2 regions of the Lysinibacillus sp. FSL P4-0201 genome follow, and region 2 is predicted to be linked to the other one. Evidence: predicted binding sites of a transcription regulator. Region 2 holds the regulator's gene; the other holds the start of a gene.
The links. The regulator NrdR, encoded in region 2, represses ribonucleotide reductase genes. The targets are predictions, from matches to a motif close to AACACNATATATNGTGTT.

Region 1 (5,674 bases), 410 kb from region 2:
ACCCTGTTGGTGCAACCGTTAATAAATGTGAGTTACGGATTCCAGTCGCTAAGATTTGCTCTTTGATATGAGCAGGCATTTTTTGCATAAAGCCTGTCTCTGTAAAGGCTTTACGTAAACGAGCTGTTTCTTCGTCTGTAGCACCTACTAAGAATGGGAAGCTACCACGCTCTTTCGCAAGCTCTGTAGACGCCTCATACGCAGTTTCAGCGATTGTTTTAAAGATTTCATCGACTAACGCATTACCTGCTTCTGAACCGTATTCTTTTTCACAGTAAATCAGCAAATCGGCTAAGCCCATAACGCCTAATCCGACACGACGTTCACCAAGAGCTTGTACACGGTTTTCTTCTAAGAAGTAAGGTGTCGCATCAATCACATTATCCTGCATACGAACACCAACACGAACTGTTTCACGTAGTGCTTCGTAATCAACTGATTGATTTTCTTTATTCGCAAACTGTGCTAAATTCACAGCAGCTAAGTTACACACAGAATATGGTGCAAGTGGTTGCTCGCCACATGGGTTCGTCGCTACAACACTTTGACCGTATGCCTTTGCATTTGTCATGTCATTGGCGTTGTCAATGAAGAAAATACCTGGCTCTGCTGAGTATGTTGCACATACATTAATTAAATTCCATAACTCTTTTGCTTTAATTGTACGGTATGTGCGGACTTTATAGCCCATTTTCTCCCATTCACGAACATCACCAACTTCATGCCATTTCGTGTTGTAAACGCTCATTTCTTCCTTTGTATATTCTTCAACAGCTGGGAAACGAAGCTCGAAGTCAGCATCTTTTTCAACTGCTTCCATAAATTCTTTTGTTAATGTCACAGAAATGTTGGCACCTGTTAAAAACTCTGGGTTATGAACAGTGTACGTGCCACCATCACGTAATTTATTTTCAGCCTCACGAATGATAGCTGTATCAAATCCACCTAAGCCTTCAATGTTTTTATAATTCACGATGCCTTGATACATCGCTTCTTCTTGCATAGAAAGTGGCTTGAAGTTTAATTTTTCTTTGGCTAGACGGATGATTGTTTCATCCGTTGTATTTTCGATCAGGTAACGCAGAATACGTGGATTTTGCATTTTGGAAATAATAAACTCCACAATATCTGGATGCCAATCTGCTAGCATAATCATTTGTGCGCCACGACGTGATCCACCTTGCTCCACAAGATGTGTCAATTTAGCAATATCATCTAACCAGGAAACAGAACCAGATGATTTACCGTTTACACCACGAGCTAATGTGTTGCGTGGACGTAATGTTGAACCATTTGTTCCTACACCGCCACCACGGCTCATAATCTCCATTACTTGCTTACGGTGATCACTGATACCTTCACGAGAGTCAGCGACAAATGGCATCACGTAACAGTTAAAGAAAGTTACATCTGTTTCAGAACCAGCTCCATAAATCACTCGTCCAGCTGGAATGAATTTCAAGGATACTAATTGCTCATAAAATTTTTCAAACCATTCTTGACGTTTTTCTGGTGTTTTTTCAACAGCGGCAAGGCCCGTTGCATTTCGTTTTGCAATTTGTTCATAAAATATCTCAAGAGGCTTTTCTAACACGTCAATTGAACGCGTAATCACACCCGTTTCTTGCTCTTGCGGATCGTCTAATGCGCTACGATAATCCTCTTCAATCAAAATCTCTGCTGTTTTTGTAGACATGTCCAATTTTTGAATTGTCCCTAAACCACGTGCAGGAAATTTCGGATCAGCTTTTACCGTTAATACAACAAAGTCGCCGGCTTTCAATGTTTTCTTTTCTGTGTCTTTAAACGAATAGCGATCGATCATGACAAGTCTTGATACACCTTTGTGTGTAATATGCATATCAGATGTTACGGGGTGTACCTGCGGGAATTGTTCAATATCTTTGTTTAACTGTTCAAATTGATTGTTTACTTCGGGTTGATGATTTGTGAGTACCATCGTTTAGCCTCCCTTGTTTTCTTCATTACAAAATAAATACACAATATCTTGTGTCGTTAAACACTACATATTGTGTATATGTCTTTAAAAAAGATACTATATATAGTTTTTTAATTCAACTCTTGCTTTTTTTAATAGATTCAGAACTACTTGTTATGACTAGGATTGAACGTTAAAAAATATTTTTTTCATACCATTTTTTACTTTTTAAAGTTCCACTCATCTGAAGCATATTTTTTTTCTTCTAAAGCTTGGACATATTCTAATTGCTCCTCAGAAAGTGTAAATGGTTTTAATTCAATTTGCAACGATTTTGCAAAGCCATCTCTAAAAGCTGTCACACATTGTTCAACTGTCACTGGCTCTTTTACAAGACTGTTGATGGCAACAGCCTTTTCTGGTAGCTTTCTACGCATACGATTCTTCGCTTCTTCACTGGAGAAATTAAATACGGATAATAATTTCTCTTGATCCAAATCTAATAAAATGGCGCCATGCTGTAAAATGACACCCTTTTGACGTGTTTGAGCACTTCCAGCTATTTTTTTCCCTTCTACGACAAGTTCATACCAACTTGGTGCATCAAAGCAAACAGCACTTTTTGGACTCTTCAGGTCCGCTCTTTTCTCCTCTGTATCAGGTACACTAAAATAGGCATCCATACCTAGGTTATGGAAACCTTGCAAGATTCCCTCACTTAACACACGATATGCCTCTGTCACAGATTCTGGCATATTCGGATAGCTTTCCGTCACAATAACACTATAAGTTAGCTCATGTTCATGTAGGACAGCTCGTCCACCAGTTGGTCGACGTACAAAACCTAAGCCTTGTTCACGCACAGCATCTAAATTAATATCTCTTTTAGCTTGTTGAAAATAACCAATGGATAATGTCGCAGGCTCCCACTCGTAGAAACGAATTACTGGTGGAATTAACCCCTCACTATGCCAATCAAGTAAGGCTTCATCTAGTGCCATATTAAAAGAAGGACTACATTTCCCTGAATTTAAAAAATACCAAGTTGTCATATGCTCATCTCCTACAAATATAAAATGATCCATCAGGCCCCACCTGTGGGTCAACTTTAACGAATATTATACTACAGTTCAAATTGCGAACGATTGCTTGTGTAACGAAAAAAGTGATTTCGCTACAACCTAGTTAATTTTATCAAACTCATTGGACTATCGCTAGCGCATCTTTTATAATAATAGAGAAGATAGAAAGGGGTAAGAAAATCTTGGACATACTTATCACAATCGGTGTCGTTTTAGTAGTCACAATTGCATATATCGGAATTAATGCACTACGACTCAAAAAAGCCGTAACCAACCTAACACAAGAGCAATTCATAGAAGGCTATCGTAAAGCCCAGCTGATCGATGTTCGTGAGCAAAAAGAATTTGATGCTGGTCACATTCTTGGTGCACGAAATGTGCCTTCGACAACACTACGTCAACGTTATAAAGAAATCCGCCCAGATTTACCAGTATATCTATACTGTCAAAATACAGGCCGTAGCTCACGTGCTGCACTATTTCTTAAAAAACGTGGGTACAACCAAATTTACCAACTTCAAGGTGGTTTCAAAACTTGGACAGGTAAAATAAAAGCAAAAAAATATTAATACTCTCATCAAAAAAAGTCGTCTCAAAGTACTATGAGACGACTTCTTTTTTAAAAAATTCAGAGTTTCTACTATATTATATCTATTTCAAATGATGCTGTACAAGCTTCATGTCATTAAAATAAAAAAGAAAAGCAACAAAACGCATTATAGTCCCCTTATTTGATACAAAATCTACTTTGAAAGAGTTCGCTACTTAGTCGGGGCCTCATAAAAATGAGCGCTTTGATGTCTTTTTGGAGCGGTTTTCACTTATGTTTGAGCACTTCGAAAGCTACGTTGAGCAATCTTCCAATAAACCACCTCATATTTAAAAACTCCTTCACGAAACACTTTGTATGACCAAAAATACTATTTTTCGTTAGAGATATGCCAGTTACGAACCCTATTCTTCTATTTTTCTGAAAATAGTTAAAATTTATTGTTGAATAATTTTAGAAGCACTGTTAGGATGTATAATATCTTACAATAATAATTGATTATCAAGTTAATAAGCTATGAATGCTATGGATCAAACTATAGCAGGAGCAGTTCTGGAGAGAGCGCACATTGCGTCGCCGAAGGGTTCACTATCTCAGGCAAAAGGACAGAGGAGTAATACAGCTTTTATAAGCGATGCTACACTATTTCATGTAGACATCTGCGAATAAATGGTATTTGTTATTCTGACGTTTTTCCGAGACTAGTGTCACAACTAGTCTCTTTTTATTTTTCCAGTCATAGTTTTTTATGCATCTTTGAGGGGGATTAACGTGGAACAGCAACAATTAAAACGAGATTTAAAAAATCGCCATGTACAGCTTATTGCCATTGGTGGAACAATTGGGACTGGTTTATTTTTAGGCTCTGGAAAAGCTATTGCCTTAGCAGGGCCTTCGATCATCCTAGCCTACTTAATTGTAGGGACAGCGCTATTTTTTGTGATGCGTGCCTTAGGTGAATTGTTACTATCCAATGCAGGCTACACTTCATTTACGGATTTTGCATCCGAATACATAGGGCCTTGGGCAGGTTATATCACAGGTTGGACATACTGGTTCTGTTGGATTATGACGGCGATGGCAGACATTATTGCGGTGGGGGTTTATACACAATATTGGTTTGATATCCCACAATGGGTGCCAGCCATTGGTTGCCTCGTATTGTTATTACTACTAAATCTATTAACTGTTAAGCTTTTTGGTGAGCTAGAATTTTGGTTCGCTATTATTAAAGTTATTACAATTGTAGCACTTATTATTATTGGTCTTATTATGCTAGTAACTGGCTTCCAAACTAGCTCAGGAGCAGTATCTGTTGAAAACCTGTGGGCACATGGAGGCTTGTTCCCAAATGGAATATACGGCTTTTTAATGGCCTTCCAAATGGTTGTCTTTGCATTTGTTGGTGTGGAATTAGTGGGGGTTTCAGCAGCTGAAACAGCAGATCCTCAAAAAAATATTCCTTCTGCCATTAATAAAATTCCATTTCGCATTTTACTTTTCTATGTAGGGGCATTATTTGTTATTTTATGTATTAACCCATGGTATGAAATGTCTGCTTCAAGCAGTCCCTTTGTCCAAGTGTTTACATTAGCAGGTATCCCGATTGCTGCTGGTATTATAAATTTTGTTGTGCTTACATCAGCGGCTTCAGCAGGTAACAGTGGGTTATTCTCCACAAGTCGGATGCTCTATAATCTTGGTAACAATAAACAGGCATCTCCAGCATTCGCCAAACTCAACAAAAACAGTGTACCAAGTAATGCACTCGTTATTTCTACTATTGTTGTATCAGCTGGTGCTCTGTTAAGTAAATTGATGCCAGAGAACGCCTTTAGTGTTGTGACGACGATTAGTGCAATTTGTTTTATATGGGTGTGGAGCATTATCATCATTTCGCACATTATCTACAAACGAAAAAAACGTGCTTTACATGAAGCTTCAATCTTCAAAGCACCACTGACACCTTTTATCAACTACGTCGTGCTTGCGTTTTTCGCCTTTTTATTAATGGTGATGTTTATTTCTGAGGCTACGCGTACGGCACTGCTGTTAACACCAATTTGGTTTATCGTTTTATTTATTATTTATAAAATGAAAAAA
Region 2 (5,674 bases):
ACGTTAAATGATATCATGCATCCAGCAATCAGAAAAGAAATGTTACGTCAGCGTGATGCTTATTTAGAAGCAGGACATGAACATGTTGTGATGGACATTCCTTTGTTATTTGAGAGTAAGCTTCAACATTTTGTGGAACGTATCATTGTGGTATCGGTCAGTGAAGAAGTTCAGCTTCGACGTTTAATGGAACGTAATAATTTATCTAAAGAAGATGCATTGGCACGTATGCACTCTCAACTGCCGATGTCTGTCAAAGAAAAGGGTGCACATGCGGTCATTTATAATAATGAAAATATAGAAAGTACAGAAGAACAATTAAAAAAAATCCTGCATTATTGGGATGTTATTTCATGAGTTCTTTTATAATGCGTAGCAAGCCGACCTTGCTACGCATTTTTTTATGGGGAAACGCCATAATAAAGAATAATTTTTCAGAAAATAAGAACTTTTATATTCTCAATATATAATGTTCATCTTTTTTAAAATTGTGTTATACTAATCACCATAAAGTATATAATTAATTAATCTGAGTATGTACTCACAGGAGGATATTATAAATGACAGTATCAATTGCTATTAATGGTTTCGGGCGTATCGGACGTATGGTTTTCCGCCAGGCTATCGTACAACAAGATTTAAACATCGTTGCAATTAACGCTAGCTATCCTGCAGAAACGTTAGCACATTTGATTAAGTATGACACAAATCACGGAACATTTGAAGGTACGGTAGAACCAGCAGGCGATGCTTTAGTTGTAAATGGTAAACGAGTTCAAATTATTAGTGAACGTGATCCTTTAAAATTACCTTGGTCTACAATGGGTGTAGATATCGTTATTGAAGCTACAGGAAAATTTAATGAGCGTGATAAAGCAGCGATGCACTTAGCAGCTGGCGCGAAAAAAGTAATTTTAACAGCACCAGGTAAAAACGAGGATGTCACAATTGTTTTAGGTGTAAATGATGACAAATTGGATATTGCGAAACATGATGTTATTTCAAATGCTTCTTGTACAACAAACTGCTTAGCGCCAGTAGCAAAAGTATTGAATGACACGTTTGGTATTGAGAATGGTTTAATGACAACAGTTCATGCTTATACAAATGACCAAAAGAACTTAGACAATCCGCATAAAGATCTACGTCGTGCACGTGGATGCGCCCAATCCATTATCCCAACATCTACAGGTGCAGCGAAAGCATTAAAATTAGTGTTACCTGAATTAGAAGGTAAAATTCATGGTATGGCACTTCGTGTTCCAACACCAAACGTGTCTTTAGTTGACCTTGTAGTAGATTTAAATACAGATGTAACAGTTGATGCAGTTAATGCAGCATTTGTAAAAGCGGCAACAGAAGGTCCAATGAAGGGTATCCTTAATTTCTCTGTTGAGCCATTAGTATCTTCTGATTACAATACAACAACTTATTCTTCAACAGTTGATGGACTTTCTACAATGGTGTTAGGCAACCGCAAAGTAAAAGTACTTGCTTGGTATGATAACGAGTGGGGCTACTCTGCACGCGTTGTTGACCTTGTGAAAAAAGTGGCAAATGCTTTAGAAACGGTAAACGCGTAATAATTTCTATAGATAGCACATTGAAATCGAAAAGGTTTCAATGTGCTCTTTTTTTACAGAAACTTTTCTTGTACTTCAGGTGCTTTAGATTTATCATGAGCCCACAAACGTGAATGCACTTTTCTTACATGTAGGAAATTTGTTATAATAGATATATTAAATTGTTGTAAACCAGGAGAGTAAATATATGAGATGTCCATCTTGCCAATTTAACGGAACGCGTGTTGTGGATTCGAGGCCAGTAGATGATAATAAAGAAATTCGTAGACGTCGTGAATGTGAGTCATGTGGCTTCCGTTTTACAACGTTTGAAAAAATTGAAGAGACGCCATTAGTCGTTGTGAAAAAGGAAGGTTCACGAGAAGAGTTTAGCCGTGAGAAGGTACTTCGTGGGCTTATTCGTGCTTGTGAAAAACGTCCAGTGGCACTTGATGTGCTGGAGGAACTTGTTCTGTCCATTGAAAAAGATCTTCGTCGTATTGGAAATTCGGAAGTACGCTCAGAAGATGTTGGCGAAATGGTCATGGACCGCTTAGCCAAAATTGATGAGGTTGCCTATGTGCGTTTTGCGTCGGTCTACCGTCAGTTTAAAGATATCAATGTCTTTATTGAAGAAATAAAGGACATTATTCAACGTCAAACGGAGAAGAAATCATAGCAAACAGAGAGGATGAATGACGTTGATTCATTTATATAAGGAATTGCAGCCTGGCGATCCTTTCGACATTCGTCTACCTCATGCATTTTCTACACAAGAGCGTCAATTAGTTACATTATTTTATCAACCATTAACGGGATCAGAGCCAGTTAGCCTCTATTTAACATTATGGGCAGAAGCAGAGCAAATGCCAAAGCAGCAAATGACACATTATTATTTAATGAATGTGCTAGGGCTACCAATTGGTAAAGTGTTTGAGGCTCGTATTGCTTTAGAAGCTATTGGTTTGCTGCGTACATGGAAAAAAGAAAATGCTGGTGAGCGTAGTTTTTTATATGAGCTACAGCGCCCATTAGATGCAGATAGCTTTATGAAAGACCCGCTGCTGTCGATGTTTTTGTTTAGTAAAATTGGAGAGCAGGCTTATCGCAACTTACGTCAGCGCTTTATGTCACCTGTAAAGGACTCGGCGTTTAAGGATGTATCTCGTGCTTTTATTGATGTCTATAAGCCTGTTCATGCCAATATCCCATCAGATTTACAAGTGGATACGAGTCATAAGGATAAACAACAAAAAGTATATCCTTTTTATTTGGAGCAATTCGATTTTGATTTATTGCAAGCTGGTTTGTCTGAGCAATTGGTACCTTCCAGTTTGTTGACATTTGAAGTGCGTGAAGCTATAGCCAAGTTGGCATTTTTATATCATTTAACAGCCCTTGATATGCAAAAAGTAGTCATACTTGCTTTAGATGATGATTTAGGAATTTCTCAGGAACGTTTACGAAAGGCTGCTGCTGATTTTTATAAATTAACCGTATCCAAGGAGCCGCCAAAACTTGCCCGTGTCACCGATCCTCTACCAGTAGCAGAAGCGGGACAAAAAACCAAGGATCAGGAACTTCAACACTATTTAGAAACAACGGCACCTGTCCAAGTTTTAAGAGATATAAATAATGGTAAAGAACCATTACAAACCTCAGTCCAACTTGCAGAAAATTTAATCGTTCAACATGGCATGCCAATTGGAGTGGTTAATGCATTGTTAGAATACGTTATGCTAACAACAGATATGAAGCTCCCTAAAAAATATGTGGAAACGATTGCTGATCATTGGGTACGAAAAAATGTCCAGACCGCTAAGGAAGCAATGGAACTTGCACGTCAAGAGCATGATAAATATACAGCTTGGAAAAACAAGCCGCAAACGTCCAATAAAACGAGTCAACAGACTAAAGGACGTTCAAGATATCAACGTGAAGAAAAAGTGCCTGAATGGTTCTATAAACGAAATGACAATCAAGAGGAATCTACCTCTAGTACTATAGATTTTGAAAAAGAGCGACAAAAAATATTAGAGATGCTAGGAAAAAGCGAATAGTAAAGAAGGTGAGCAGTAATCGAACCTATAAATGGACCACTAAAGCGAGCAATTAATGTACCCTCGTTCCAAGAACGCTATGAAGCCATGCGACGTGAAATTTTAGAGCACCCGCATGTGCAGGAATTTTTAGCGCAGCATGCAGATGAATTAAACTATGACAATGTTGAGCGAAATTTACCTAAACTGCATGAGTTTATTAGTCAATCTACTGAGTGCTGTGGGTGTGATAATACCGAACATTGTACAAACTATTTAAAAGGATTCATCCCGACATTAAGGGTTGTTCGGAATTCTATTGAAATGGACTATGTGCGCTGTGAGCAAAAGATTAGGGAAGAAGAACGCCGAGATGTTGCGAATATGATTGCAAGTATGCATATGCCCAAAGATGTGCTACAAGCAACAATTCATGATTTAAGTATTGATGATGAATCACGTGTGGCGATTGCACAAAAAGCAGCTCAATTTGTTAAAATAACAAAAGAAACTGGTCAATTACCTGCAAAAGGTTTTTACCTATATGGTAAATTCGGTGTAGGGAAATCCTTTGTACTTGGGGCATTGGCCAATGAATTAGCCTCTATTAAAATCCGCTCTGTGGTAGTTTTCGTTCCAGAATTTTTACGAGAAATGAAAAATGCCATTGGCGATAATACATTGAATGAGAAAATTGATTATATTAAAAAGGCTCCTGTCTTAATGCTAGATGATTTAGGCGCGGAGACAATGACTGCCTGGACACGTGATGAAATTTTGGGGACTATTTTCCATTATCGGATGGCAGAACAATTGCCAACTTTTATTACGTCTAATTTTAACTATGAAGAATTAGAGCATCACTTAGCTCAGTCACAAAAAGGTGATATTGAGGTTGTTAAAGCGGGACGAATTATGGAGCGAATTAAAGCCCTAACAGTGCCGATCGAAATGCGAGGCAAAAATCGTCGGATGTAACATTGATAGTTGCATTTTTCGACAATCGAGCGTATACTGACTCATATACTTAATATCAATATGCATTGATGAGGACATGAATTTTGTGTATCAGCTTTTAGAGAGGGAAGTCATCGGCTGAAAACTTCCTAGTATGGGCACATTATTTACTACCTACTGAGCAGCGAAAGGGATAATCTTTCGCCGGTCCCTAGCCCGTTAGCTAGCCTTGAGCTTCGTCTGACTTTATGTAAGTCGGAAGGAAGAAGGGTGGAACCACGAGCATACGCTTCGTCCCTTTTGTGAGGGACGGAGCTTTTTTTATTTTTCTCAGATTTCATTGAAATAGTGGTGGCTCCGCTCATATAGGGAGATAAGTCGCTCGCGAAAGTGGTAAATTCGCTCATAGAGAGTAAGAAACCGCTCAGAAACATGAAGATGCCGCTCCGATTGAACAGAGAAATGCTTAAAAAAGCAATGACTCCGCTCAAACCAAGCCGTAGAGTCACACAAACATTGCTCCAGCCAATCATCAAGCATTATGTATTTATCAAAAACAAAGGAGTGCAAAGGATATGTCAGAAATGATTAAATTAACTTTCCCAGATGGCGCTGTAAAGGAATTTGCAAAAGGCACATCAACTGATGACGTAGCATTATCTATTAGCCCTGGCTTACGGAAAAAAGCGTATGCAGGTAAAATTAATGGTGTGTTAGTGGATTTAAAAACACCAATTGAAGAGGATGCAACAATTGCAATCATTACACAAGATGATGAGGCAGCACTTGAAATTTTACGTCACTCAACTGCCCATTTAACAGCGCAAGCTATTAAACGTCTATTCCCAGATGTAAAGCTTGGGATTGGTCCGGTAATTGAAGGTGGTTTCTACTATGATATCGACTCACCAACACCAATCACTGCTGAAGATCTACCAGCCATTGAAAAAGAAATGAAGAAAATTATTGCTGAAAACCTTGAGGTAGAACGCAAAAATGTAAGCCGTGCAGAAGCACAAGCCCTTTATGAAGAAATTGGCGATGAGTATAAATTAGAATTACTTGAAGCCATTCCTGCTGATGAGCAAGTATCTATTTATTATCAAGGCGAGTTTT

Region 1: a site for NrdR is predicted at 2,020-2,037, ahead of MKY76_RS14960 (vitamin B12-dependent ribonucleotide reductase). Genes of this name have one in related genera too.

The regions. Positions count from the first base shown of each region.
Region 1 covers NZ_CP151995.1:2,970,224-2,975,897, forward strand. Annotated here, with positions in the region: gene MKY76_RS14960 (vitamin B12-dependent ribonucleotide reductase) at 1-1,960, opposite strand, end outside; gene MKY76_RS14965 (biotin/lipoate A/B protein ligase family protein) at 2,161-2,940, opposite strand; gene MKY76_RS14970 (rhodanese-like domain-containing protein) at 3,204-3,590, shown strand; glycine riboswitch at 4,114-4,190, shown strand; gene MKY76_RS14975 (amino acid permease) at 4,343-5,674, shown strand, end outside.
Region 2 covers NZ_CP151995.1:3,379,969-3,385,642, reverse strand. Annotated here, with positions in the region: gene coaE (dephospho-CoA kinase) at 1-357, shown strand, start outside; gene MKY76_RS16970 (glyceraldehyde-3-phosphate dehydrogenase) at 561-1,583, shown strand; gene nrdR (transcriptional regulator NrdR) at 1,771-2,241, shown strand; gene MKY76_RS16960 (DnaD domain protein) at 2,258-3,622, shown strand; gene dnaI (primosomal protein DnaI) at 3,650-4,579, shown strand; gene thrS (threonine--tRNA ligase) at 5,134-5,674, shown strand, end outside.